2 regions of the Hahella sp. NS-SX17 genome follow, and region 2 is predicted to be linked to the other one. Evidence: riboswitches for the same ligand, from Rfam matches in the RefSeq annotation. Region 2 holds a riboswitch; the other holds the start of a gene.
The links. A riboswitch is a leader RNA that binds a small molecule or an ion and turns the genes downstream of it on or off. The one in region 2 is predicted to bind thiamine pyrophosphate.
Positions count from the first base shown of each region.

Region 1: it holds a riboswitch for thiamine pyrophosphate, as region 2 does, so the genes downstream of both, thiB (thiamine ABC transporter substrate binding subunit) here and thiC (phosphomethylpyrimidine synthase ThiC) in region 2, are expected to answer to the same signal.

Region 1 is NZ_CM170632.1:1,990,909-2,005,540, reverse strand. It holds gene AC2IBB_RS09100 (glutathione S-transferase family protein) at 1-422, opposite strand, end outside; gene AC2IBB_RS09095 (putative bifunctional diguanylate cyclase/phosphodiesterase) at 672-2,903, shown strand; gene AC2IBB_RS09090 (sensor histidine kinase) at 2,914-4,860, shown strand; gene AC2IBB_RS09085 (hypothetical protein) at 4,930-5,202, opposite strand; gene AC2IBB_RS09080 (hypothetical protein) at 5,493-5,918, opposite strand; gene AC2IBB_RS09075 (hypothetical protein) at 5,987-7,552, opposite strand; gene AC2IBB_RS09070 (phosphotransferase) at 7,765-8,589, opposite strand; gene AC2IBB_RS09065 (GNAT family N-acetyltransferase) at 8,622-9,182, opposite strand; TPP riboswitch at 9,299-9,437, shown strand; gene thiB (thiamine ABC transporter substrate binding subunit) at 9,489-10,508, shown strand; gene AC2IBB_RS09055 (ABC transporter permease subunit) at 10,577-12,130, shown strand; gene AC2IBB_RS09050 (ATP-binding cassette domain-containing protein) at 12,123-12,740, shown strand; gene AC2IBB_RS09045 (tRNA-queuosine alpha-mannosyltransferase domain-containing protein) at 12,745-13,806, opposite strand; gene AC2IBB_RS09040 (ABC transporter ATP-binding protein) at 14,085-14,632, shown strand, end outside.
Region 2 is NZ_CM170632.1:544,391-559,022, forward strand. It holds gene AC2IBB_RS02475 (hypothetical protein) at 1-172, opposite strand, end outside; gene AC2IBB_RS02480 (hypothetical protein) at 175-603, opposite strand; gene AC2IBB_RS02485 (hypothetical protein) at 923-1,288, shown strand; gene AC2IBB_RS02490 (Lnb N-terminal periplasmic domain-containing protein) at 1,301-3,127, shown strand; TPP riboswitch at 3,210-3,314, shown strand; gene thiC (phosphomethylpyrimidine synthase ThiC) at 3,424-5,355, shown strand; gene thiO (glycine oxidase ThiO) at 5,345-6,424, shown strand; gene thiS (sulfur carrier protein ThiS) at 6,414-6,623, shown strand; gene AC2IBB_RS02510 (thiazole synthase) at 6,671-7,462, shown strand; gene thiE (thiamine phosphate synthase) at 7,459-8,922, shown strand; gene AC2IBB_RS02520 (substrate-binding periplasmic protein) at 9,135-9,932, shown strand; gene AC2IBB_RS02525 (ABC transporter ATP-binding protein) at 9,969-11,774, opposite strand; gene AC2IBB_RS02530 (hypothetical protein) at 11,971-12,645, opposite strand; gene AC2IBB_RS02535 (endonuclease/exonuclease/phosphatase family protein) at 12,797-14,053, opposite strand; gene AC2IBB_RS02540 (DUF4399 domain-containing protein) at 14,314-14,632, opposite strand, start outside.

The sequences.
Region 1 (14,632 bases), 1.4 Mb from region 2:
CCAAAGCCAAGGCGCAGCACCCATTTACCATACCAGGGGCCGCGGTGCGCCAGCATGGGAATCACCTGATCCGGCCTTTCTAGCAGGTAGTGATAACAATAACAGCGAATAGGTACGCCAATTTCTCTGTCCAGATATTTTTCCCATTCCAAGGCGGCGGATCTGGCTCCCGGCTCCACCGGCGTCAATGGCTTGTCTGAAGTCAGCCCATCGAGATAGTTAATGATTTGCGCAGAGCCCTGCACCACTTTTCCGTCATGCTTCATCACAGGAACCGTCGACTTCTCCGCCAGCTTCTTAATAACGCGGATGTGCGCGCCGGGCATCAGGTTCTTCACCCTATAGTCCAGCCCTTTGTAGTCCAGCGCCCATCGCGCTTTCTCGCAGAAATGGGAAATAGGGAACTGATAGAGAGTAATCATGCGTTCATCCAGAGAGAGTAATAACGTAATCAGGATACGCAGCAAAGAATATGAATATAAGACGCGTTGACAAAATTATAATAAGCAGACATATCCTTTATTGACAGTGGAACGCCTCGCTTCTATCTTCAAATTATCCGTTTTCTTCAAGGCTGTTCATCGCGTGCGTCCTTGAACGACACGCCTTCCAGCCAAACGTTGACAAGGTCGGAGGCAGGTTGACAAGGGTATTCTGAACGGAAGGAAATTATGGAAACCACGCCGATGGATGACGACGTCATCAGCTTTGTGCAGGATGAGCCGGACTTGCCGGAACATGCCACGCACGAAGCTTGGAAAGTGCTCACTGTCGATGACGATTTCAATTACCAACGCTCTACTGAATTCGCGCTCTCAGGCCTGAAAATACTGGATCGTCCCCTCCAGCTGCTACGCGCATACAGCTACGCTGAAGCCTCCAAACTGCTTTCTGAACACGCCGATATCGCTATTGCGCTGGTGGATGTTGTCATGGAAACCGACGACGCCGGCCTGCGACTGGTGCGCGCGATTCGTGAGGTGCTCGGCAACGCGGAAATCCGCCTGGTGCTGCTGACCGGCCAGCCCGGGATGGCGCCGATGCTGGACGTGATGAAGGAGTACGACATCAATGATTACTGGACTAAATCTGAGCTGACCGACTCCCGCCTGCAAACCGTACTAACCGGTTGCGCGCGTTCCTACATCCAGATTAGGGAAATCGCGCGTGCGAAACGGGGCTTGCAGTTAATCGCCGAATCCAGCGACTCCGTTTACTCCGCCAGAAGCCTGCAGGAGTTCTCCGCACGCATGTTGGCGGAGCTGGCCAAACTTTTAGGGCTGCCTCCCGACGGGCTGGTATGCGCCAAAGCCTACACCACTTCCAAACCTGAAAACCGGGAGTGCTACATCATAGGCGCTGCAGGTATTTACTCGAACTGTGTGGGCAAAACCCTGATGGAGTTCGAGGCGCCTAATGTACGCGAGCACTTGCACCGCTGTCTGCAGGGGCGCAAATCCATTCATGAAAAAGACTACACCTGCCTTTTTTTCCTCGACCCCATCGGCGCCGCCGATTACGCCGCCTACATCGAAACGGGCCACCCACTTGACTCCACCGAGCAGGAGTTGATCCGCGTATTCAGCCTGAACATCGCCAATGGCCTGCAAAACGTCTCCCTGTTTAGCCGCCTGGAACGTCTGGCGTATGAGGACGACACGTTGCGTATCCCCAACCGCAATGCGCTGCTGCGAAGACTGAGCCAGATTCTGTCCCGCTCCGACAGAAACCTGTACCAGCTGATGCTGGTGGATATAGACGGCTTCGCCAGCATCAACTCGGTGCTGGGCGCACGCTATGGCGACTCGGTGCTGAAGTTAGTGTCGAGCCGGCTCAAGGAAGCCTTCAATGCAACCGTGCAAGTATCACGGGTCAAAGATGACCTGTTCGCCGTGTTGGGACGGGTCAGCGATGTCTCCTCAGATATGTTGGAAGGTCTGTTCAATGGTTTCTCCGCCAGTGAGAAAAGCTTGAAGCTGCTCAATATCAGCTCGGTGATCTACCCGCTGAATCATCCGGACAGTTCCCCGCCGGAAGTCATAACCCGCGCGGGCATCGCCTTGAAACAGGCGAAAAAGCGCGGCATACGTCAGCACAGCAGGTATGACCCGGAGACCGAAGCCGCCGCCGCGAGCCGCTTTCATCTTTTGCAGGCTTTACAGGACGCATTGACCCAACAAAGCATTTTTGCCGTTCTGCAGCCACAGGCGAACCTGGAAACCCAACAGGTCACTGGCGTCGAAGTGCTGGCGCGCTGGCGCATGGAGGACGGGACGAATATCCGACCAGATCAGTTCATTTCTCTGGCGGAGACTTCCGGTTTGATCCTGCCCCTCGGCCAACAGATTCTTACGCAGGGCTGCGCCGCCTGCCACAGACTGCAGGACGCCGGTTATCGCGATATGCGTATCGGCGTGAATTACTCCGTTATACAGTTCGAGCAGGACGACATGGTGGATACATTGATCCGCAGTGCGGAAGAAGTGGGCATCCGACCGCAGCAAATCGAAGTCGAAATTACAGAATCTACGGTCATGCACAACTTCTCGCTGGTGCGCGATAAGTTGGAGCGATTAAGGGAAATCGGGGTCGCTGTCGCCATTGACGACTTCGGCACCGGCTTTTCTTCCTTGTCCTACTTGAGCCGCCTTGCCGTAGACCGGCTGAAGATTGACAAGTCGTTCATCGACAAGGTCACCACAGACAATGGCGCCGCCGCAATCGCCAAGACAATTATCCAACTGGGAGAAAGCTTCAATCTCGACATAATTGCCGAGGGAGTGGAAACCAAAGAGCAGGCGCAGTGGCTGCTCGATAACGGCTGCAAGAATGTACAGGGCTATCTGTACGCCCGTCCGATGGCTGTGGACGATCTGCTGCAATGGCTGGCGCAACGACGCTGACGCAAAAATTATGGCTATCCAAGAACTGTCAATATTCGCCATACGCAAACGCCTGTTGAAGTTCATTGCGCCGTGGAGCGCCCTTCTGCTGGCGCTTTCGTTTTTCCTGTATGACTACTTGCTGGACCACAAACTGTCGCCTGCGCAAGAGGCCGCCTCCGCATCGCTCACCTCCGCTTATGAGACCATGGCCAGAAATTTCGGCGATCTGGCCACAGATATCCGCTTTCTGGCTCACAACAAAGCTCTTCGCAGCGCAGACCCCGACTCCAAGCAGGCTGTCGAGGAACTGATGCAGAACTTCGCCGAAGCGGCCGCAATTTACGACCAGATCCGCTGGATGAGTCCCAGTGGCGACGAGCTGGTGCGCATCGAACTGTTCGGTTCTCAAGCCATACGCATTCCTGGCGAACAACTCCAAAAGAAAGCGAGACGTTACTATTTCGAAGCTGGCATGAAGCTAAACGCCGAGCAGATTTATTTCTCCCCCCTTGATCTCAATATCGAGCATGGCGCCATTCAAATGCCGCGCAACCCCATGCTGCGGGCCGTCACCCCCGTCTTCAACGAGCAGGGTGAACATAACGGACTGGTGGTGCTGAATTACAAGGCCAACCTGATGCTGCAAGCCCTACGTAACCTGCACCTGCCGACGAATTTGCGTCTCCATTTGCTGAACGCCGACGGTTACTGGCTGCTCAGCGACACGCCGAAAGAAGAGTGGGGCTTTATGTTCAAACGCAGTGAGCTTCGTTTCGGCGTTCGCCACCCTGATGGATGGGAGCGCATTAATAAGTCGAACTATGGAAAGTTCACTGATGATCAAGGGCTGTGGCTGTTCACCACCTTCTCCCCCACCTCCAACCTGAGACAGAATGAGCAATACTGGAAACTGGTGGTGAATGTAGAAGCGTCTGCGATAATCGCATTACAACGGGAGGCGTTGGCGGCCACTCTGGGCGTAGTAACGGCGCTCTGGGTCATCCTGTTTTTCGTTTCCGTCCGTATCGCCAAAGCTGACGCCCTCCGCGATAGTCTGAACGCCCAATTGCACACACGCAGCAGCGAACTGGAGAATTCCAACACCTTGTTACAGGAATCGCTGAATAACCTGATGCGCACTCAAGACGAGCTGGTGCGAGCGGAAAAACTTTCTTCCCTGGGAATGATGGTGGCGGGCGTCGCCCATGAACTGAATACGCCCATCGGCGCTTCTCTGGTCACGCTGTCCTCCATGCAACGACAAATGGAAGAGTTGAGAGCCGCATTCACGCAGGGACTGCGACGCTCGGACATGAACGACTATTTCTCCAAATTCGAGCAAGGCGCAGGCATCATCCTCAGCAACCTCAACCGCTCCGCGCAACTGGTGCACAGCTTCAAACAACTCGCTACCGACCGGGCCGGATCGGAGCGGCGGCTATTCTCATTAAAAGTATTGATCGAGGACATGCTGCTGACCACTTGGCTGCGCATCCACAAAAACGCCCATCAGCTGGTCACGGATATCGACCCCGAACTGGAGCTGGATAGTTACCCCGGAGCCTTAAGCCAAGTACTGGAAAACCTGGTTAATAATGCAATGAAACACGCCTTTCAGGACATGCCGCAAGGGCGAGTATGGTTATCCGCCCAGCGCCGCACCGAGCTGCTTGCAGAAATAGAAGTTCGGGACAACGGCGCCGGCATCCCGCCTGAAATCCTGCCCAAAGTTTTCGACCCTTTCTTCACCACCAAACGCAACCAGGGCGGCACCGGTCTGGGACTGCACCTGACGCACCAACTGGTCACCCACGTACTGGGCGGAACCATTAACATTTCCAGCGCACCAGGACACGGCTGCGTAGTAAAAATAGAACTACCGCTACACGCCCCTGCTACAACGGAATCAGAGGAAGGAAAAGAAGAGGAAAAAGAACCCGGCTTTGGATCTCGTGATGCGTCTATAACTTATTAGAGCCAACGGAAAATATCTGCGACATGAACATATTAAGCCCAACTGGAGACAGATCCACTCCCTTGGGCGTTAACTCTTGGAATAGCGCTTGATGACGTCACAGAGTCCTTTGGCCAGCTCGGTAAAATCATGTTCTAAACCTGAACTTGTCACTATTTTCACAGCGCCCTCATTTTCATAAACCCGAATCAAAGTATTAATTTCTTCTTTTATCTCAACAGGAAGCGTACTTATTTTTTCAGGGCGCTTTTCAAGAATTATCAGCTCGGCAATATCCAGAGCGGCGCTGGTTTTGTCGCACCTGTACTCTTCAAAGTCTTGCACTATATCTTCAATTTTCACCTTACCCTCGCTCCCTGAAATACTTGTTTTTGAGCGTACTGCTATATTTCGCCAACTGCAGCAAAGCTTTCATAAATAATATGCTTCATAGATCGAAACCTTGGCGTCTACTTACGCTCTTTCGCCAGCGTTAAGCGCATCGTATGAGGCTAACCAGTTGTAACCACTTGCCTAACATAGTTTGAGAATAACCAACACACGCTCTCTAATGAAATGCTCCCATCAAGCATCACGTTTCATCAAAGCTCATGCACTAAAACAAGCATTATGATGGGCTGGCCTCTCAAGCATCAAAACTTAGGCGCTATTTCAGCGAAACGCTTCCAGTTATTCAGGGGGATTGCAGAGTTTCCAACCATTATTTCCCCATGATGAAAACCAAACTTTCCGCCGCACTCTATCAGACTAATCAACGGATCAAATATATCTGGGTAGGCTAAAGCTGTGTCTCGACCTTCATCGACGCCTTCGCTCCACTCCAGGTAGCATTCACATGAGCGCCGCACGTATGCATTTTTAATAAGGTCAGCATCTTCCGCTATCGCCATGAACTCCGCCATCGCATTAGCAGATTGATTGCCGCTTATCCCTAAAACTTTCACCGGCTTAAAAAATGGAGAGGCTAACTCTAGTCCAAGCTCATTCGACATCACCGCAACTCGTCGCAAGTACTCAGCTATCCATTGCGCATGACTTTCAGGATCGCCTGACGTCATCCAATTGATGCACTTTAGTCTATTCAGGCTATTGGACACGTTTCTGTATTTAATATTTGCCACTATCTTTACCAACTTAATGTATCTTCAAATCCTGGAAATGATCCCCAGTCTGGTTGAGGAGGAGCAAGATCATGAGCTCCAGGAGGAGTTGAGTTAAATCTACCCGCTCCACCTAAGGCACTAGCGTCCCATGCGGCTGGATTACGATATGGCGCCCCTTGAGACATTAATACTCGCTCTCCCAATTCATGATCTGAGAGTTGTCTAAACCATTCTTTTTGACCAGCGGTTAGCTCTTGTTTCTGAGCTAGCTCCCATGCATGAGCAATCTCATCGTCAGCAGCAAATCTTTTCAATTCCCATCTCACGTCATCTAGAGGAAGGTTGTGCTTTCCAAAGAACAAGTGTTTTTTCAATGCTGTCGTTTCTTGAATAGATAAGCCAGTGTTAGTCGATACTATGGGAACATCATCCATATACGCATTTCTAATCCGACTATAAGCAGCTTCTGCTGCCTCAAAGATATCATCAATCTCCCCTGCCCCAGTAAAGTGCGGCTGTTTGCTACTAGAGGTAGAGTTAGCGGCTAAGTTTGCTTTTCGTATCTCTGCGCTTAGTAAAGCGGGGTGTCCCATTACTGCAGTAATAGCCCCAGCATAGATCTCTTCCAACTCTCCCAGCCTGGGTGGAATTTCGGTGACAAACGAGCCGACGTCTTCCAATGCTACGCGTTCGCTTAATCCTTCCAGTGAGCTGACTTCGATGCTGCGTCTGGCGGCGATGGGGTCTGAACTGGCGTTGATCAGATTCTTACGGATGTCTCTGATCTTGTTATCGAATGCTCTTACATCGTCAATCGGGCTTCCCCGTTCAATGACGCGTAGCCCCTCCAGCATCAGTTCCGCTCGCTCCTTCGGTATAGCATAGTACTTCCCGAAAGGACCACCTCCGCCTGTTTCCAGTGAGTGGTAAAACTCATCCCCCAGCTTTTCTTCCATCGCCAGAATAGCGGAGGCGTCTCCTTCTTTTTTCGCCTCCCAGAATTCCCTGTAGACTTCCTCACGCTCATCCTCGGTCAGCCTGGTCGCCTCATCAGGTTCTGTTTGCCCAATATCAGGCGTTTCAGATTTTTTGGATGGCGGAGGGAGATAATTGCGGCGTTCTGCGGGGACACTTTCCCACCACAAATTACCATTCAATGAGGGAATGTCCTTCAGTAGTCCGTTTAACATTGGCGGCGGCGGAGGCTCTGGATTCGCCCGCGCTATCAGTCGCTCAGCCAAGACAGGATCTGAGTTTGTAGGAAAGACGCCTTCGTCTCCTTCACTTGCGATCGGGCTAAATGGTTTTTTCCCGTCTTTAAACACCAGAAGAATGTCGCCGCGCTCAACCAGCCTGACGAAATCTTCCTTCCATTTCCGAAAGTACGGCGTCCCTCTCCCGGGAAAAGCGCCAAAAGCAGAACGAAAGTGGGAACCTGAGAGGTTGCCGACAATTTCGCCGACCTTCATATCATTGTTCAAACAGCGCTCAGCGTAACTGGCGGCGAAGAATGGAGACTCAACAAAAGACAAGTCAACAATGGTTAAATCTGTCCAATGTTTGAACTCGTACTGACGAGTGGAATACATGCAAATACATCCCTGTTACTCCGCCTTTAATGCTCATGACAGGTATTACGGCGAAGGAAAAATAGAAACAAACCGTTACAATGCAAGTTTATTTTAATTTCCGTTACCGCTTGGATATATCATTCGGAGGGCATAGTACTCTTGACTGACAGCTTCGATATCTGAAGTGTTTGAGAGAATCTAGCGTGTAGCTGCTGCGGACTCCACTATGTTCACCCGGTGCGCTCTTCTCTCACCGCAAACCAGAGTTGTTCCAGGAGTTGATTGATATGCGCGGCAAGATGCAGTCGTTGTTCGATTTCCGTTGCGCTCAAGCTTGCGCAAACGGGCAAGGCGTATAAATCATCCGCTTCCAGGTCATGGTGTTGCAGGAGCGAGGCCATGTCCAGCCAGGGCCAGCCCAGGCCGGCGTATTCCCAGTCCAGCACGATCAGCTGTCCTTGATCCAGACACAGGTTGCCTGAGTGCAGATCATGGTGAGTCAGCGCCATGGTGTCGTTGGGAATAGCGGAAAACGCATCTTCAAGTTGCTGCAGACAGGCCTGATGCGCGGCCACAACGGCGCGCTCCTGAAGACGACGTCGATAGAGCGCCATCAGGGCCTGATAATCGAATGCAGGACCTTTCGTGACGCGCTGCAGATCTGCGACGAACGCCAGTAACTGCTCGACGGTCTGTTGCGAGGCGACGTCCTGAGCGCCGGCTTCGGTCAGGCTGGCGCCATGATGCGTCATCAACAGCCAACCTTCCCGCCACGCGTTACAGAGCACCCGCGGAGCCCAGTCAGCGCCCTGAATCCGTTGCAGCACGTCCGCCTCAAGACGCCGGTCAACACCAAAGGCGCGCAAAGAACTGGCGTTCAGACGAAGCACCAACACGCCTTCTGAGCCCTCTCCCCGAAACAAGACATTACTGTGGCCGGACGCTGGCATGAGCCGCCAGTCCACCTCGCTACCCAGAAATACGTTGGCGGCCTGCAGGCGCTCAGCCTGCGACCGCCGCTCTTCCGGGTTTGATGTCTGAACTTCGTCGCTCATGCGGTTCTCATTGTCAGATTGTCAGAAGATGATTAATGAGTGGTCCAGGCGCCCGCCGGAATTCGAGCGTATACACAGGTATTACGAAACCGCCCCTGATTATTCATACGTTCATTTCTCAACACGCCTTCAAGCTGAAACCCCGCACGCTCCGCCAGTTTGCGGCTGCGTATGTTACGCTCGTCCGTGGAAAGATACACCTGGCTGGCCGCCAGTTCCCGCAGTGCGTAATCAGCCAGCGCCTTCACCCCTTCGGTCATATAACCGGCTCCTTGCAGACGCGCGCAGCCCCAGTACCCTACTTCATAATGACGCAGACCAGAGTTGGACTTTCGAAGCCCGCAAACGCCAGCCAACTCGCCATCTTCCTTACGCAGCAGCAACAGGTTCACTTCTTCGTCCAGCAGGTAGCGAGCATAAGCCTGTCTGCACCAGCGAGCGGTCTCCTCCACACTCGGCGGCGGCGTCATCCAGTCCAGCCAGGGTTGCAACTGATCCAGCGACTCAATAATCGCCTGATTCAGCATCGGCCCGTCTTCCGGACTCACCACCCGCAGCGTCAAACGCTCGGTTTCCATCTTTGTAAACGCCATCCTGTTTTGACTCCTTGTTAAGGTCTGCTCGATTTACACAGTCGCCGACATGGTTTCGTCATTGCAAAATATCCGCGCCCGCGTAGATTGTCCCACCGCTTTTGGTTAGAATCCGGGCAGTCTCATCGGGGCGCCTGACTTCACTGCGTTTATTCGATGCGCGATTGCGCTCGAACACGCGCCAGTCAGGCTGAGAGTGTACCCGTAGAACCTGATCCAGTTAATGCTGGCGTAGGAAATGAGGCCGGCCAATCCCCTTCCGGATGAAGCCGCCGCTTCCGCGCCTCGCTGTTTAGAGGAGCCTTCATGCACAACCTGTTCACCCGCACTGTTTCACTTTCCCGCGCTGCGCGCTCGCTTATCGCCGCTTCAGCCGCCGTATTCGCCGCCAGCGCCAGCGCGGCGGAAGAATTAACGGTCTATACCTACGACTCCTTCGTCAGCGAATGGGGCCCCGGCCCGGCGCTGGAGAAGAGCTTCGAGGCTTCCTGCCAGTGCGATGTGAAGTTTGTCGCCCTGGAAGACGGGGTCAGCATTCTTAACCGGCTGCGCATCGAAGGCAAGAACGCCAAAGCGGATGTGGTGCTGGGCCTGGACACAGGGTTGATGGAGGAGACTCGCAATGAAGGACTGGTGCAGCCGCACGCCGTCGCCTTTGACGCCCTGACGCCGGAACTGAAGTGGAGCGACAAAGACTTCGTACCTTTCGACTACGGTTATTTCTCTTTCATCTACGACAGTCAAAAGATCAAACAACCGGCGCAATCCCTTCAGGAGTTAGTGGACTCCTCTGCTTCCGTCATCTATCAGGACCCGCGCACCAGCACGCCGGGTCAGGGCATGATGATGTGGATGAAAAGCGCGTACGGCGATCAGGCGGAAAACGCCTGGAAAAAGCTGGCGCAGCATACCGTCACCGTCACCAAAGGCTGGTGGGAAGCCTACAGCATGTTTCTGGAAGGCGACGCGGACTATGTGCTCAGCTACAGCACCTCTCCCGCCTACCACCAGGTTGCGGAAGACAAATCGCAATACAAAGCGGCGCTGTTCAACGAAGGCCATGTGATGCAAGTGGAAGTCGCCGCCATCGCGGCTAACAGCGAGAAGAAAGCGCTGGCCAACCGCTTTCTCGACTTCCTGATTTCACAGGAAGCGCAAGAAATCATTCCCGTCACGAATTGGATGCTGCCGGTTCGCAAAGGAGTCAAGCTACCTGACGCCTTCGATACGCTGATTCAACCCAAACCCATTGAATTAACGCCGGAGTACATCGCCGCGAATCGCAAACAGTGGATTAAGGAGTGGCGCAGCGCCGTTTCTCAATAAGCGCCGCCGCTCACATTGGTTTCTCCTTTTTTCACGCAGGCTGTATTTAGATGAAACAGGGCGCGTTCATGACAGGAAGGTGGGCCGGATGGCCCGCCCTGTGTTTTGTCGCCATCGCAACGGCCCTGGCCTTCGCCGGTCTGATTGGATTCAATCGCGGCGAGTTCGACTGGAGCTATTTCAGCGATCCCTATTTTCTCGCCATTCTGCGCTTCACGCTATTGCAGGCGACACTGAGCGCCGCGCTCTCGGTAGCGCTGGCCTGGCCGGCGGCGCTGGCGCTCAGTTATCTCAAAGACAGCCTGCATAAGCGCGTATTTCTGAGTCTGTGCGTACTCTGCTTCGTGATGCCGACGCTGATCGTGATCACCGGCATTATCAGTCTGCTGGGCCGCTCCGGCAGTCTCAGCCCTTTGCTGGGCGACGACTGGAGCCTGTATGGTCTGAGCGGCATTCTGATCGCGCATGTCTACCTTAATCTGCCCTTCGCAGTGCGCACCCTGTACCTGCGCTTGCAATCCATTCCCGACGCCAGTTGGCGGCTCGCGCGCCAACTCAAGTTCACCCGCATGCAGCGGTTTCGGCAGTTGGAGTGGGCGGCGACACACAGCGCCACCTGGTTGCTGCTGGGATTTATTTTCGTTATTTGTTTCAACAGCTTCGCCGTAGTGCTGGCGCTGGGCGGCGGGCCTAAAGCCACCACGCTGGAGGTTGCGATCTATCAGGCTCTGAAATACGACTTCAATATTTCCGAAGCTCTGGCCCTGGCCTGGGTGCAATTATTGATCGCCGGCTCTGCGTTTTTATTGGTTTCATTCTGCGGCAAGGTATCCTGGCTCAGCCCCGCATCGGCGCCTGCGCAGTTACGCCCGTCGGCAACACGCGCTGAGTCGCTGGTATACCGGACTGTTTACGCCGGTTGCTGGTTGTTTCTACTGGCGCCGTTGCTGGCGCTGACGCCACGCGTCGTCGCGGGCGGCGCCACGATGGATTTCTGGAGTTCCCTTAGCCGCCCCCTACTGGTGACGCTGGGGCTCGGCGCCATATCCACCCTGTTATCGATCAGTCTCGCCTACAGCGCCTTGCGTCCCTATCGTCGCGCGCGCCTGCAGGGTTCATCCGCCGCACTATGGCTGGACTGGCTCACCTCCCATTCGCTTGCGGTGCCCGCCATGGTGCTGTCCGTGGGTCTGTTTGTGCTGCTGTTGCCCCATCTGGATCTGGATCATTGGGGGATGTGGCTGGTGGCTTTGATCAATGGATTGATTACCGTTCCTTTCGCCGCTTCGCAACTGAAGCCGGCGCTATTGAACTTCGACAGCCAATACCATCGTCTCGCTCACTCCCTGAAACTCACTTCAGGGCAACGACGGCGCATTGAGTTGAGCTACATGGCGCCCGCCATTCGCACCGCCGCCGCATTCGTGGCGATGTTAGCCATGGGGGACGTAGCGATCTACTCGATTTTCGGCAGCCAGGACTTTGTCACCCTGCCCTGGCTGATTTACGGTTACGCCAGCACTTACCGCCTGACTGAAGCCTCGCTGGCCTCCATGGTGTTTCTGGGCGTCTGCGGCCTGCTGATTTTTTATCTGGAGAAACAATCCCCCCGTCATGCTTGAAATTCGCGCACTTCAAATTAAACGGGGCGCCCGCACCCTGCACTACGATCTGCAAATCGCTTCAGGGGAAGTGATCGCCTTACAAGGCGTCAGCGGCGTGGGAAAATCCACCCTGCTGGAGGCCATCGCCGGTTTCGTCGCGCCCGAGGCCGGTCACTTGTCCTGGGACGGCGTCGACCTGACCCACTCGCCGCCGGAGCAACGGCCGGTCGCCATGCTGTTTCAGGATTACAATCTGTTCGAACATCTCACCGTCATGGCGAATTTAAAGCTGGGTGTGGACACGGCAATGCATCCTGATTTACCTATGCAGGCCCAGGCTTTAGGAATCGCCGACCAGCTGGACAAACTACCTGGTCGCCTCTCAGGCGGCCAACGTCAACGGGCCGCACTACTGCGCACCATGCTGCGACCAGAGCCGCTGATTCTACTGGACGAACCCTTTTCTGAGCTGGATGCGGACACCCGCCGCCTCGCCACAGAGTGGACACACACGATGGCGGAGCGCTTCGGCAAAACGCTGTTGATGGTCACCCACCAAAGTGAAGACGTCAGTCGTCTAGCGCACCGAGCGATTCATCTCGACGACACGGAGTCAGGCGCAGTTTAGGCAATCACAGCCGGTCCGCCGTCTTGCTCAACACGTCGGCATAAACGCCGCGCAACGCGCTCCAGGCGTACTCCCGCATATCGCAGGGGCGTGTGGATGGAGCCTCCAGCAACAAATCAACAGCTTCCTCAATATCCTGATAGCGGCGCCTCTGCGGAAACAGTTCAGGATAACTCAGGCGATCTGGTGTTACCGGCGCGCACCCAAGCGCCGCCGCTTCCATCATCGCCAGTCCCTGAAACTCATGCTGCGCCGTGGACAGCGCCGCATGGGCGCGACTCAGCCAGCGCCAGTAGGCTTCGCGACTTTCCGCATAATCATCGAACAGCAGATGCACAGCGAATTCCTCCTGCAGTTGGCTCCAGGCGGGAGGCGCCTGTCTAAAGCGACGTCCGAGCAAGACGAGCTGAAAGTCATGGGTCCTCGCCCGCAGCCGTCGCAAAATCATGAGCAAGTCATCTACGCCTTTGTCGTATTCCACCCGATGATTCCAGGCGATGGTCAACGGCTGATCGCCGTTCTCCTCGCGTGGAAAGCGCAATAGTTCGTCTTCCAATGGAACGGGAATCACTTGGCTTTTATCGCGAATGCGACGACACAACTCTGCGTCCACCGCATCCGGCAAGCGGGCGATCAGACTCTCCAGGCCAGCGAGAAAAGATTCCAGGTTGAACGTCGTGTTGAAAAGCACACGGTCGGCGGCCAGTGCCGCGTAGATATTCACCATGGCCGGATCGATGCTGTCATGCTGTTCGTCGGAACAGGGATAGGCCAGCTGATTTTCATGAAAGTAAACCAGCAACGGCGTCGTCGCCAGATTCGGATATAGACCTCGCAGAGTGGCGACGTCCGCCATGGATGTCGCCACAATCAGATCATATGACCGCTTCAACGCCTCATCTTCATACAGGCTCCAACTGATCGGCGCCCCGCGAATACGCCAGCGAAAAAACCGTGGCGGCAGAGTAAGCGGCGTCCATTCATGCTCAGGCAATGCGGCGGCCAGCCCCAGTCGCCAGCGCTTGTGGCTGTCTATGTCGTAGGCGGATAGCATCAATATTTTCATTATGGCTCCATTTTCCTAACGCTGGCGACGGCGCTGCGCTTCAGCGCCTGAGTGCGGACTGTATAACTTTCCCCTGGTCTCGTCATTCCACAAACTTTTACGGGCGTTCTCCGAATTTTACGATAGACTTTTATTGAGCGGCGCTCTCAAAATCGACGCCAGCGGAGCCAATCCATCCCGTCGCCTGCGAAACGCCGCAACATATAAGCAAGCAAATTCCCCTGGCCTGAATTTCAACAGACCTTCGTGATACTCACAGACGTGAGCAGGTTGACGCAATGCCTCTGTTGACGTTAAGAGACCTAGCCATAGGCTCTCTCAAACCATTCTCCAATCATCTCTATGAGGGTGACTGCGTCGCTCTGAGCGGACCCTCCGGCTGTGGTAAAAGCCTGCTGTTGCGCGCCATCGCGGATTTGGACCCGCATTCAGGCGCCTGCTATTTACAAGGAGATCCCTGTGAACAAATACCTGCGCCCGAATGGCGACGCATGGTCATGCTTACGCCCAGCGAAAGTCGCTGGTGGCGCCCTACTGTCGGGGACCATATGCCAGCCGCCATGCCGTTATCCTGGTATGAAAAGGCCGGCTTCAATCCGGATGTAGCGGGCTGGGAAGCTGGCCGTCTCTCCAGCGGCGAACGCCAGCGCCTTGGTTTGATCCGCACCCTGTCCCGCGGGCCTGCCGTTGTGCTTCTCGATGAGCCCACCGCCAATCTGGACAACCGCAACCGTGAACGTGTCGAACGCATGCTGACAGCCTATCTGGCCGAGCCGGGCCGGGCGATCTGCCTGGTCAGTCACGACCAGGAACAATGCCTGCGACT
Region 2 (14,632 bases):
CCTCCACCTGGTCCACAATCTGTCGGGAAAAGTACAACGGATAGTCTGCGCTCAGAGCGTTGGCGTCGACGGCTTCTGCGTACAGGCGATAACTCGGATATAAGGGATCGAGCGAGCCAACGGATGCGCATCCTGTTGCAAGCAGACATAGAATCAGTCCCCAGGTTTTCATGCTCAGTTCCCCATGATGTTCCGTAATTGTTCGTCGTAAGCGTGGTTGCGCTGTTGCATGGCTTTGGCGGCGCGGCACAACAGGCCGGAGCAGGAGGTTATCAACGCCTCAAGATCAAAACTGCCGCCTACGGTGATACTGATAAGCCCTATCGAGAACGTGGCGTTGTACTTGATCAAATTGCCTTCGCCATTGGCGAACGCAATGCTCACCCATTTCACCTTGGCGCCAATCGCCTTTAACGCAGGGTCTCCGCTGAAGGTCAACACTCCTGCTGAACCAGACAGCGTCGCCTTACCGTCCTGATCCACCGCCAGCTTAAACGGCCCCTTACTACGCACAATCTTCGCCGTCAGCCCCTTGTCTGTCGAATAAGCCGTTTCAATCAGTTTGGCGACAGAAATCTTCAACTCAGCCCGCGTCGGATTCATCTCATATTTCCTCAAAAGCCTGTTAAGTTCAATTTTTATTGGCAATAAATATTGCTTTTAAGAAAATAAAGCAGGAAAAAGCACAAGAGAATCGGTGTTTTGGTTTAAGAAAAAGCGACTAACCGGAAATGCCGAAAAGCTGGCTTGGTAAGCGTGTTTTGTCGACGTAATACATTTTCAAAACAATGGATTAACTAAATAGATACAAAGCTGAGGCCTAAAGGTGAGATCTTGATCTGTTCCCTAAAATGCAAGTTATGTATACTGCCTGCCCCTTTGAAATGGGGTTAGGAAAAACATAAGTTTTAGAGGAATTTAAATGTTAGTTAAGGCAGTAAAGGCAATCGCTCTTACCTCAATGGTTTTCTCAGCAGGCTGCGCATCTATCCTGAACGAAGACACTCAGAAAGTTAATGTACTGTCCACTAGCGGAGAGAAGTTCTCCGGTACAATCGATGGCGTTCCTTTTGAAGGTCCTGGCGTTGTTGAAGTAAAGCGTGCGAACAGAGACCAAGTAATCCTTGTGGACTCATCTGAATGCGCCAAAGAAACCGTGATGACTAAGAGCGTAGATCCAGTATTCTTCGTGAATGTTCTGTCTGGCGGCGCCTTTGGTTCCACCACTGACTACTCAACTGAGAAAATGTGGAAATACCAAGATTCAATCACTGTTAGTTGTAAGTAATTATTTTTCGCGATGAAAAATATTTTTAAGGGGGGCTTAATTGCTTCCCTTTTTTTAGCATCTTCCGTATTCGCCGCATCAGTCAAAGACGTGGTGGACCTCGCCTTAAAAAAAGAGTTATATCAAGACCCTGTCTGGAAGTCGCTGATTCACTTTCAGGATGGTAATACGAAAGTTCATGATGAATCTTTCATATTGTCTGGTTCAGAATTTAATCCTAAGAATGAGCTTGTACTTACAATAAACTATTTATTGAATAGTTCGGGAGATAGTCAGGCAATATGCCGTTTTCCTGCTCGCTATTACTGGCTTGGCGAGAAATTGTCGATAGATACAAAGAATTTAGAAAACTGTTCTGATCTGGAAGACTATATTAGTCGCGCTCCCATTGACGATATAGATCTGGTCTATTCATCTGAAAACCTGTCGCAGCCATCAAGCATGATGGGACATATACTGCTAAAGATATCTGGCAAGAATGCTGAAAGTCAGATAGTTGAGCATGGCGTTTCCTTTTTCACCGAAGTAAAAGGCGTCAATGTTCCTAAAATAATGTTTGATAGCTTAGTAGTAGGTAAACCCGGATATTTTGCGCTGACTCCTTATTCTGACAAGCTGGATCAGTATTTAAGGCGTGAGCAGAGGAATGTATGGGAGTATAGACTGGATTCGACTGAGTTCCAAAGAAAACTAATTCAGTATCATATATGGGAATTAAAGCAAACAAAACTGGATTACTTCTTTCACGATTATAACTGTGCAACGCTAACCAGTTTTATGATTTCTTTTATTGACCCCGGCGTATTGAAGATGGAGGGTCTATGGATGACTCCGCTTGATGTGGTCAAGCAGGCGCATCAAGCAGGGATTATTGATCACGTTTCGGTATTGCCGTCAAATCGGTGGAAAATTCGTATGCTGGAGGAAAGCCTTCCTCCTAGCGTGGCCGATAACGTTAAGAAGTCCGTTGATCATGATGAAATTAATGATCTCCCTGATTTAGATAATCCAGAGCAAGATTTTCTTATGCTTCAGCTCGCAGGTTATTATGCTGATTATCTGCATGAAACTGACTTAATTGACGCGCGCTCGTGGCGCAGTTTATCGGGTAAAGTGGAACAGAGAAAAGCGAAGCAAGAAAAAGCCTACGCAATTGATATCTCGGAGTATAAAAATCCTTTAAAGACGCCAAAGGACAGCCAGATATATAGCGGCTTAGCGTTCATCGATGATGAGGCATTCATTAGAATAGGCTTTTTGCCCGCATCTCATGGTATCGAAGACGATAATCGGCAGTTTTTCAGTGAAAATGAGCTGAAGTTAGGCGATCTTTCTATCTTGGTTTCACCTGAAAACGGGAACCTGAAACTTGATAGGTTTCAGTTATATTCGGTCTCCTCTCTGATCCCATGGGATAGCTTCACTGGAGGCCTGTCTGGTCGCTTAGAAGTTGGGCTGGCGCAGCATTATGATGAGCGTATACGGCGACATAGCGCAGCCAATATCAGCGGAGGTCTTGGAGTGACTTTTGCCGTAGACAGAGATATGAGCGTTTACTTCCTTGCGATGGGAGGGGTTGGCTTTGGTGATGGAACTTCTTACCTGTATCTGAACCCAGAAGCAGGAATGATCATCAATGAAGTTTATGACATGAAATCCATCATCTCTTATCAGACAGTATGGAATCAGCTTGACTCTGGCGAGGCATACCACTCTTTCAGCCTGAAGCAGTCAAAGTTCATCGGCGATGACTATGCAATCATTCTTGATTATGAACGGCGTTGGAACGGCTCTTATTCCAATGATGGCGTGGAAGCCATATTTAAATACTATTTCTAAGCGATGGAGCCGCCTCTCCCCCTAACGCGTGATGAGTCACGCCCACTTGCCATCCACCCGCCGCTGAGCCTAAACTAATCAGCACATCTTGTCGGGGTGCCTGGAGTAACAGGCTGAGACCACAACAGTGGGGCCCGTAGAACCTGATCTGGTTAGTACCAGCGTAGGAAACAAGTAGTTCATCAAAAGTTCTTAGCGGCGCTCCATCCTTGTGATACGGGCCCGATTGCAGACCAAGACGTTGATGCCCTCTCTCCTCCCTGGTGCTACCCCATACAACCAACTAGGAGAGTACTGTGGGCGGCACAATCGATATCAATAAAATCAGCAAACTCAGTGAGTCGGCGCAGGTGGACGCGCTGTCGACGCAACCCTTTCCCGCTTCCAAGAAAATTTACGCCGAAGGCAGTCGCCCAGACATTCAGGTGGCGATGCGCGAGATCACGCTGACGCCGACTCCTTTGCAGGAGGGCGCTACGGAACAGAACCCGCCGCTGCGGGTATACGATACCTCTGGTCCCTACACCGATCCCACTGTCGAGATCGACGTGCGACGCGGTTTACCGCGAATGCGCGAAGCCTGGATCAATGACCGCGCCGACACTGAACATCTCACCGGCGCGACTTCGTTTTACGCCAAAAGCCGGGAACAGAATCTGTCCCTGGACAATCTGCGTTTTGAACATCGCCACGCCCCTCGTAAAGCGCAGGCAGGCGGCAATGTCAGCCAGTTACATTACGCCCGTAAAGGCATTATTACGCCGGAGATGGAATACATCGCCATTCGGGAAAATCTGGCGCTGGAGCAGGCGGAAATCGAAAGCGCCATGCGCAGCCAGCATCCCGGTATGAGCTTCGGCGCCAACACGCCCCGTTACATCACTCCGGAGTTCGTGCGTCAGGAAGTGGCCGCGGGACGGGCGGTGATTCCCTGCAACATCAATCACCCGGAAGCGGAGCCGATGATCATCGGCCGCAACTTTCATGTGAAAGTGAACGCCAATATCGGTAATTCCGCGGTAACGTCCTCCATCGAAGAAGAAGTGGAGAAGCTGGTGTGGGCGACCCGCTGGGGCGCGGATACGGTGATGGATTTATCCACGGGTAAAAATATTCACGAAACCCGTGAGTGGATCATCCGCAACAGCCCGGTTCCCATCGGTACAGTGCCGATTTATCAGGCGCTGGAGAAAGTCGACGGCGTCGCCGAAGATCTCAACTGGGAAGTGTTCCGCGACACCCTGATCGAGCAGGCGGAGCAGGGGGTGGATTACTTCACTATTCACGCCGGCGTGCTGTTGCGATATGTGCCCATGACCGCCAAACGTCTGACAGGGATTGTCTCCCGAGGCGGCTCCATCATGGCGAAGTGGTGTCTGGCGCATCACAAGGAAAATTTCCTCTACACCCACTTCGAGGAAATCTGCGAGATCATGAAAGCCTATGACGTCAGCTTTTCGCTGGGAGACGGACTGCGTCCCGGCTGTATCGCCGACGCCAATGACGAGGCGCAATTCAGTGAGCTGCGCACGCTGGGCGAACTCACCGAGATCGCCTGGAAGCACGACGTGCAGACCATCATTGAAGGCCCCGGCCATGTGCCCATGCACATGATCAAGGAAAACATGGAAGAGCAGCTCAAGCACTGCAAAGAAGCGCCCTTCTACACACTGGGGCCGCTGATCACGGATATTTCCCCGGGTTACGACCATTTCAGCTCCGGCATCGGCGCCGCCATGATTGGCTGGTACGGGTGCGCCATGCTGTGTTACGTCACTCCCAAGGAGCATCTGGGGCTGCCCAACAAGGATGACGTCAAACAAGGTCTGATCGCCTACAAAATCGCCGCCCATGCTGCGGATCTGGCGAAAGGCCACCCTGGCGCGCAACTGAGGGATAACGCCATGTCCAAAGCGCGTTTCGAGTTCCGCTGGGAGGATCAGTTCAATATCGCTCTGGACCCGGATACCGCCCGTGCGTATCACGATGAAACCTTGCCCAAAGAAGGTCACAAACTGGCGCACTTCTGCTCCATGTGCGGACCCAAATTCTGCTCCATGAAAATCACTCAGGATGTGCGCGATTATTCCGCCAAACTGGAGGCCGAGAAGGCGCAGGCTGAGGGCGCGCAGGCCGAAGGCGCGTCGCAGCAGGAAGCGGAGCAGGGCATGCAGGAGATGTCGCAGAAATACAAAGACGCCGGGCGGCGTCTGTATCATGAAGTCTAATTCCATGAGGTCTCGGCTGCGCATCGGGATCGCCGGCGGCGGACTGCTCGGGCGTTTGTGCGCCTGGCGGCTGGCGCTGCGAAACCATGAGGTCACGCTGTTTGACGCCGGAGACTTTGAGCGTCCCGGCGGCGCCTGCTGGACCGCGGCGGGCATGATTTCTCCCCTGAGCGAGCTGGTGTCAGCAGAGGCTGAGGTGCACCGCATGGGCATGCGCAGCCTGGAGATCTGGCCGCGGTGGATCGCCGAGCTGGAGCGCCAGACCGGCTTGTCGGCCTGCTATCGTCAGGCGGGTTCCGTAGTGGTGGCGCACCCGCTGGATAAGGCGGAACTGGCGCAGTTTCAGAGCGACCTCAACGCCAAGCTGCCTGCTGGAGAGACGCTGCAATGGCTGGATCGGGAGGGCGTGGCCGCCCTTGAACCTGGTTTGGCGGAGCACTTTGAGCAAGGCCTGTACCTGCCGTCGGAAGCCGACGTTAACAGCCGTCTGTTGCTGCAGGCGTTGCTCGTCGCACTGAGGCAGTGCCGCGTGCGACTGGTCGCCGATACATTGGTGGAATGTTCAGCGAACCGCATTCACTGGAACAGCGGCAGCGAGCGCTTCGACTGGGTGATCGACGTCCGAGGGCTCGGTGCTGGCCGCAATATGACGGGACTGCGCGGCGTGAGAGGTGAAGTCATGATCATCGAGACCTCTGAAGTCAGCCTGAACCGCCCTGTGCGACTGATGCACCCCCGCTACAAGCTTTACGCAGTACCGCGTTTGAATGGCCAGATCATTATTGGCGCGACGGAAATAGAAAGCGCTGATATGTCGCCCATCAGTCTGCAATCCACACTGGAACTGAGCAGTGCTTTGTACGCCCTGAACCCGGCGTTTGCGGAGGCGAGAGTGGTGGAAACCAGCGTCAATTGCCGCCCAGCGCTGCCGGATAATCTGCCCCGGGTAACGCGGGAGCCGGGGCTGATCTGCGCCAATGGTTTGTATCGTCACGGCTATCTGCTGGGGCCAGTGGTGGCTGGGCAGGTGTTGGATCAATTTCAAAGCGAGAAACAATATGCCGCCTGAAATCGAAATTACCTTGAATGGCGAAACCGCTCAGATTCGCGGCAATGTCCTTTCCGAGGTGCTGCAGGCGTACGGCTATACGGGGGCTGGCTTCGCCGTCGCCATCAATGGCGAGTTTGTGCCGCGCTCCGCTTATGCGCAAACCGCCGTGAACGCAGGCGATCTGGTGGATGTGGTGGCCCCGGTGGCGGGTGGCTGACGCGCCGTGAAACAAGTACAGGTGGCCATCGCCACCGGAGGTAAAACGTGGATAAGCTGTCTCTGTATGGAGAGTCTTTTGCGAGCCGTCTGCTGATCGGTTCGGCTTTGTACCCGTCACCGGCCATCATGTTGGAATCGGTGCGGGCCAGCGGCGCGGAAATCATTACATTATCCCTGCGGCGACAGAATCCGGCGCAGCAGGATGGCAAGGCGATTTGGGATTACATTCGCTCCAGCGGCTGCAAGCTGCTGCCGAATACTGCTGGTTGCAAGTCTGCGAAAGAAGCGGTGACCCTGGCGGAAATGTCCCGGGAGATTTTCCAGACGGACTGGTTGAAGCTGGAAGTTATTGGCGATGATTACACCCTGCAACCGGACCCTTATGGACTGGTCGAGGCGGCGAAGGAGCTGAACAAACGCGGCTTCAAGGTGTTGCCTTATTGCACGGAAGATCTGGTGCTGTGTCGACGGCTGCTGGATGCAGGCTGCGAGGCGCTGATGCCCTGGGGCGCGCCAATCGGCACCGGTCAGGGATTGTTGAACAAATACAATCTGGGCATGCTGCGGGAGCGGTTGCCGGATACGCCGATGATCATCGACGCCGGGCTGGGCGCGCCCTCCCATGCGACGGAAGCAATGGAAATGGGCTTTGACGCCGTTTTACTGAATACAGCAATCGCCAAAGCCCATGATCCGGTCGGCATGGGCGGGGCGTTCAAACTGGCGGTGGAGGCCGGTCGCGTCGGTTACAACGCCGGCCTGATGTTGAAGCGGCAAACCGCCAGCCCCAGCACGCCCACTATCGGCATGCCATTTTGGCGGCGGCAGTCGCAATGACGAACCCTACGCCCAAAGTATGGATAATCGCCGCATCGGACAGCGCCGGGGCTTCCGGCATACAGGCGGATCTCGCCACGCTGCATGGCCTGGAAGTCCATGGCGGCGTCGCTGTGACCGCCGTCACCGCGCAAAACTCGCAGGAAGTCATCAGCAGCCATCCCGTTTCTACGGCCGCATTGCGGGACCAGTTACGGGCGTTGCGTGCGGACGGCGACGCCGCGGCGATTAAGATCGGATTGCTGAGCAATGCGGAGCAGGTCGATGTCATCCGGGAATTTCTGTGTGAATACTCCGGTTTGGCCGTGCTTGATCCCGTATTGAGCAGCTCTACTGGCGCGGGCTTTGGCATGTCGGTGGCGGCGTTGAAAACTCTGCTGCCCTATGTCGACCTGGTGACGCCGAATATCCCAGAAGCGGAGCAGCTGGTGGATATGCGTATCAGCAGTCCGCCGGATATGCTCTCCGCCGCCAGCCGGTTGCGTGAGCTGGGCGCCAAAGGCGTCTGGCTGAAAGGCGGTCACCTGGGCCAGGGCGATCAGTGCCTGGATTTGGTCTGGCTCTCAGAGTCGCCCAGTTGGTTTGCGCAATCGCGCTTGTCTATTCGCCATAGTCGCGGCACCGGCTGTACGCTCGCCAGCGCTCTGGCCGCTTTTGTCGCCAGAGGAGAGCGCCTGCTTGATGCTGCGTCACTCGCCAGCGCTTATGTGAAGCAAGGGCTGCGTCAGGGATACGCAATCGGCCCCGGACCCGGGCCCATCGCGCGTCAAGGCTGGCCCTCTCTGATGACGGATTTTCCTCGGATCGCTGACCGCTTGGATTGGCTGGATTTTTCCGCGTTTCCAGATTGCGGCGCCTCGTCCCTGGGGCTGTATCCGGTGGTGGATTCGGTGGAGTGGCTGCGAAAGTTATTGCCCCTGGGCATCAGTACCTGCCAGCTGCGCATCAAAAGCGCTGACCAGACGCTGTTGGAAAATGCGATCAGAGAAGCGGCGGAATTAGGTCGGCATTATGGCTGCCGCCTGTTTATCAACGATCACTGGCGACTCGCGATCAAGCATGGCGCTTACGGTGTGCATTTGGGCCAGGAAGACATTGCGGACGCAGATCTGGACGCCATACGCGATGCAGGGCTGCGACTCGGCGTCAGCACCCATGGCGATTTTGAGTGGGCGCGCGCGGCGACAATCCAGCCCAGTTACATCGCTATTGGCGCGATCTTTCCGACTCAGACCAAGGAGGTGCGCATCGTCGGTCTGCAGAAACTGGCCCGCTGGGCCGCGCTGCTGAAAAATCATTACCCCCTCACTGCAATTGGCGGCGTTAATCTCAGCAATATGGAAGCGGTTCTGGGCGCAGGCGTTGACTCGGTCGCCGTAGTTTCCGCGATTACCCAGGCGCAAGATTACCGCGAGGCGGTGACGAACCTGAACCGCAAATTTTTGAAAGGGTGGGATTAACGCGGCATTATGCCGACCCGGTGCGACACCGGTCGATGGAAGGCTGTGCAGCCTGCTCGTAGATTGGGTTGCAGAGAGCGTGAAAAGTCGGCGGGGAGTCAGTGTCTCAGTGAGATTGCAGCGGTTGTCCAGAGAGAAATTGAACAATTTGTGTTCAGGGTCAATACTGAAAACTCCTGAAATGGAAAATCACAACATTCGGGATAAACGCAATGGCCCATTCTAGAAGCGAATACGGTCAGAGAGCTGGCGTTCTGGGCGTTTTGTTATGGCTGGCGTTGGCCGCCCCGGTCGTCGCCGATTGTGAGCGTCCACTGTCCGTAGGCTGGGAATCATGGCGACCATACATGTTCAAGGACGAGGAAGGACGCCTGAGCGGGTTGGACATAGAGCTGATTCAGGCGGTGGCGGATCGAATGGGATGTCGGCTGGAGTTCGCCGAAACGCCTTTCAAACGGCATCTTCTACAATTACGTCAGGGTAAAATTGATCTCGCCACTTCAGTGCAAAAGACCCCGGAGCGGGAAGCATATGCGTGGTTTTCCCAGACTTATCGCACTTCCGCCTCCAATCTGATTATCCGGCGGGAAGACGCCGACCGATATCATTTCAACTCCTTCGAAGCGATGACGCAAAGCCGGTTTCGGTTAGGCGTGACCCGGGGCTATTTCTACGGCGATGACGTTAACGAATACATCAAAACAGGCGATGGAAAATTGCACGTGGAAGACGTGGTGTCCGATGAACTGAATTTGATGAAGCTACTGGCCAAACGTGTAGACGGCATATTCGCCGATCCCATCGTGATATACAGTCTGGCGAAAGATATTGGAAGGAATGGCGAGATTGAGATGCACCCCTTAGGCCTTGTCTCTTCCACTTTTTACATCATGGGCAGTAAAGCCTCTGTGTCGCCTAAAACCATGGATAACCTGAATCAGGCGCTGCAGCATCTGCAACAGAGCGGCGAGTTCGACGCTATCGTCAATCGTTACCTAGACGGCGGCTGAGGCGTTGCGGCAAGCACGCCTCAGCCCGTTTTCAGGTCAGGAAAATACGGTTTCCACTTCCGCCTCTCCGCCGGTCTGCACCTGCCATTGCGACCAGTACATGCCTTTGCGCTCCAACAGCTGGCGATGGTCGCCTTGCTCCACCACCTTACCGTGATCGACCACCACGATATTGTCCGCGTGGACGATTGTCGAAAGACGGTGTGCAATCATCACGACTGTCCGGCCGTGGGCGATATGCTTCAGGGAACGCTGAATCGCGGCTTCAGTTTCGTTGTCGACGGCGCTGGTGGCTTCGTCGAGCACCAGAATCGGCGGGTCTTTCAACAGTGCGCGCGCCAGGGACAGACGCTGGCGTTGGCCGCCGGATAATTTGACGCCGCGCTCGCCGACTGGGGTATCCAGCCCCTCCGGCAGACGCGCGATAAACTCCCAGGCTTCTGCGGTCTTGGCGGCGGCGATGATTTCCTCTTCGCTGGCAGTGGGACGGCCATAAGCAATGTTTTCGCGAATGCTGCCTTCAAACAGAAAGACATCCTGGCTGACCAGACCGATAGCGCCGCGAAGCTCCTTTAGCGGCAACTGCTCAATGGGAACGCCGTCCACCAGTATCGAGCCCTGCCTGGGGCTATAAAAGCGCAGCAGCAACTTAATAAGCGTTGACTTACCAGACCCGGTGGCGCCAACCAGCGCCAGGGTAGAACCAGCTTTGACCTGCAAGTTGACGTTTTCCACCCCGCCAGCGCCAGCGGCGTACTCGAAGCTGACGTTCTGGAAGTCGACTTCCCCGCGAACAGGCTGTGGCAGGGAGCGAGCGCCTTCGTCGCGCACGTCGATGGGCGTCTCTATCACACCCAGGATACGGCGGGTGCTGGCCATGGCGCGTTCAAACAGGTCTACGGTTTGCGCCAAATTGGTCAACGGCCACAGCAGACGCTGGGTCAGGAACACCAGTACGCCGTAAGCGCCAGCATTGAGTTCGCCGGACAAAGCCTGTAGACCGCCCACTGTGAAGGTGGCCAGGAAGCCCGCCAGAATCGCCATCCGGATAACCGGAATGAAGGCGGAGCTGACGGCGATCGCTTTGCGATTAGCCTGAACATAAGCATCGCTGGCCTCGCGCAGGCGCTCAGATTCCTGCGCTTCCGCCGTAAAACTCTTGATGGTGGCGATGCCGCCAATGTTGTTGGCCAGACGAGAAGCCAGGCCGCCCACCTTTTCACGCACATCGGCGTACAGAGGATTGGCCCGCTTCAAGAAGAAAAATGCGCCCCAGACAATGATAGGAATAGGGGTGAACGCCAGTAATGCGATAAAGGGCGAGATCGCCAGGAAGACGGCCCCCACCGCAACCACGGTGACGAACACCTGAATCAGGTTATTGGCCCCGCCGTCGAGAAAGCGCTCCAACTGATTTACATCGTCATTGATGATGGAAACGAGCTGTCCAGAGCTGCGCGACTCGAAAAACGCGATATCCAGGCGCTGAACATGGTCGTAGGCGTCCTGTCGAAGATCGGCCTGCAACACTTGGCCAAGGTTGCGCCACATGATCAGGTGGAGGTATTCAAAAATGGACTCGCCGGCCCAGATGAAAAACGTCAAAACCCCTAACGCGAGGATTTGTTGCTGGGGGGTACTGAATCCCATTGCAGCGACGAAGCTTTGCTCTTTGTTCACCACCACGTCGATGGCGATGCCAATGAGAATTTCCGGGGCGATATCGAAGAGTTTATTGATGATGGAACAGGAACCGGCGGCGATGATGCGTCGACGGTAGCCGCGAGCGTAACGCAGCAGGCTCAGCAGCGCCTGAAAGCTGGACTGGGATTGCGAGGCCATAGGATTCCTTGTGTACAGACTGGGAGGGACGCGCCGCGTGCGGTGCGACAGACACATCAGCCTATCCTGTGACGGCGTAAATGCAAGTGGTAATTATTCTGATATGGGTGAGTGGATGGCGTTCGACGCCGGGGAGAAAATGACGGACAAAAAAAACCGGAGGCAATGCTCCGGTTTTCGTACGCCGCGACAGGTATCAGGCCTTGTTGGCGGAGGCTCTGCGGTTCAGGATGAAGGCGAAAAAAGCGATCGCCATCAGGGCTGGGACGCCAGGCTCGCTCACTGGCACGGACTCAGTTTCCAGCTTCAGTTTGATATTGCCGCCGTTATAGCCTCTGTCAGAGTAGCCGAACAGGAAGTCGACGCCATCGTTGGCGGTGATCAGACTGCCGCCCAGAGCGAACAGGTCGTTGGCTGCATTCAGAGCAGTCAGCGCAGCGCTGTTCAGCACGATATCGATATAGCTGTAGTTGCTGCTCCAGGACACGCGAGTAGCGCCGAACAGTTCGCCTGAGCCCAGATCATTGTAGGCGTTCACGCCACCAAAACCGGACAGCAATGTGCTGATATCGGTGTTGACGTCAAACAGCGCGAACCACTCGGAGTAGTCGTTGGATTCGTAACCGTTGCAGGGATTGAAGATGCTCAATGTGGCGGAAACGATGGAGCCTTCCACGTCGCCCATATCAAAAGCGAAGAAGTTATTGTGCTTCTTGCCGACGTAGTAGTTAGTGTTGCTCGGCGAGTGATAGCCGTTGGATTTATACCAGCCGGAATCGTAAGCGTTCAAAACGACAGGCGTGGCCTGAGCGGCGCTGCTCAGGAAAGCGGTCAGCAAAAGCGAACTGAGAGCGGCGTACAACTTGGACATGCGTTACCTTTACAAAAGCAGTTAGAAAGTCACGTTATAAAACTGTTGGCAATTGTACGCGTTAGTTATTTAAATGTAGGTTAAACAATGTCAAACGCAGTTACTGAGTGTAACTGCGTTTTTCAGAGGGAAATCAGGAGGGCGCGCTTGCTCAGCGCAGACGGATATCCACCCAGACCAGGCGGTGATCGGAACTGACTGCTCCGCCTTCGCCAACCAGTCGATACAGCTCATCGTCCGCGCTGGGCCAGAACACGCCGGAATTGACGATGTTCAGGTCGGTTGAGGGTAATACATAGTCAGTGCGCAGGTTGCCTGGGTTTTCATCATTGAAATCGCCGGTGTCCTGCGCCCGATTGCCGATCTGCAGCGCATTTGCCTGTCCCTGCCTGAATGCGGCGTCCGCCGAACCGGCGCTCATTGGCGTATGTTTGACATTGACCCGAGGGTGCTCCAGTAACTGCGCCATGGGGTTCTGAGTGGCGTCGCCATCAAACGGGTCTGCGTTTTCGTCGCCCATGATCACAAAGCTCTCCCTATCGCCGAGCCCGCCGCGGCGTCCTTGATCATCTATTATGTAACGGCTGATGCGGCGGCCGGATAGGTAGTCCGCCCAAAAACGAATTTCATCATGATTGCGGGTCCCGTTACGGTCTTCCGGACCGTCGAATACAGGGGGCGTGGGGTGGCTGACCAAAGCGTGGATGCGGCGTCCGCGAATATTGATCGGCGCATCCCAGTGGCTCTTGGATGACAGTCGAACCACCTCCAGCTCCTCGGGGCTGTACCAGTCCGCAGGCGCGTCTGTGTCGGGATTATCCGGCAGTAAGGCGTTGGGCATATCCCGCCAGAGAAAATTCTGGAAAGTACGAGTTCGATGCTCCTGAATGGGGTATTTGGACAACAGCAGCATGCCATACTGTCCTTCAAATACGCCAAAGCCGAAAGCGTCGTTGGCCAGCTCGAACCCTGACTCACCAACGACGCCGTCGTTATTAAGGTCAAAACCGGAGGCCACGCCGGTGTTGGAAGGCGCGGAGTAAACGTAAGGGTAGATCGCCGGCGCCGCGCCATTCTGGCTGATCGACAGGTAATTCTGTTGGAACAGTCGGGCGGCCTCTCCTGCGGCGTCATAGTCGAATTCGTTGATCAGCAGCACATCGGGCTGGGTGCGCTGAATAATTTCCGCCACCGCTTGTACTTGGGCGTTGTCGCCGCTGTTCAGGTCTGCGATGAGTTCTCCCGGCGCGGAACGGTTCAACGAAGCATTGAAGGTGGCGAATCTCACCGTTTCCGTGGCGTGACGGTCACGCCAATGAGATTCTGCGGAAGCCAGGAAGGGGTGAGCCGCCAGTGCGCCGCCCAAGAAAAAGCGGGCTGCTGTCCCAAGCAGTTTGGACGCATTCATGATAATCCTCTTTATATGCAGCAATGTTTGACACGTATGAATAAGCGAACGGCGCGTCGCACTCTGGAAAGGCCAGAAAGGAGCGGGGTATGAATCGAGCCGTTGCGGGAAGACAACCAATGTCAAAGAGCCGCCGGACCCGTTTACAGCTCGAAGGACGGGTCGGCGTTCGTTTCTAAGGGGCGTCGTTTCCTTTTATAGAGACGCATTATTAAGAAAAGATGATAGCTGTAAGACTATCGCTCCGTTTTCTAAATAGCTTACTTCACCGTAATAGTGATCTTTTCGGACACTACCGGGTTAGCGTGAGGCTGGTGCAGGTGGTCGCCCAGAATCAATTGTAGAGTGTGCTCACCGGGCGGCAGCTCCAACGTGGTTTCTGTCTGACCGCCGCCAAAGTGTTTGACGTCTGATCCCAGAGGCATGTTCATGTCCGGCAGCTTTTCGCCATCGATAAGCAAGTGGTGATGACCGGTGTTTTCACGTTCAACGCCAGCTGGCGCTACGCCCATGCCTTCCAAGCCGAAACGCACCACGAACTTGCTGGGTACGGTTTCGCCGTCGGTTGGCGAGATGATG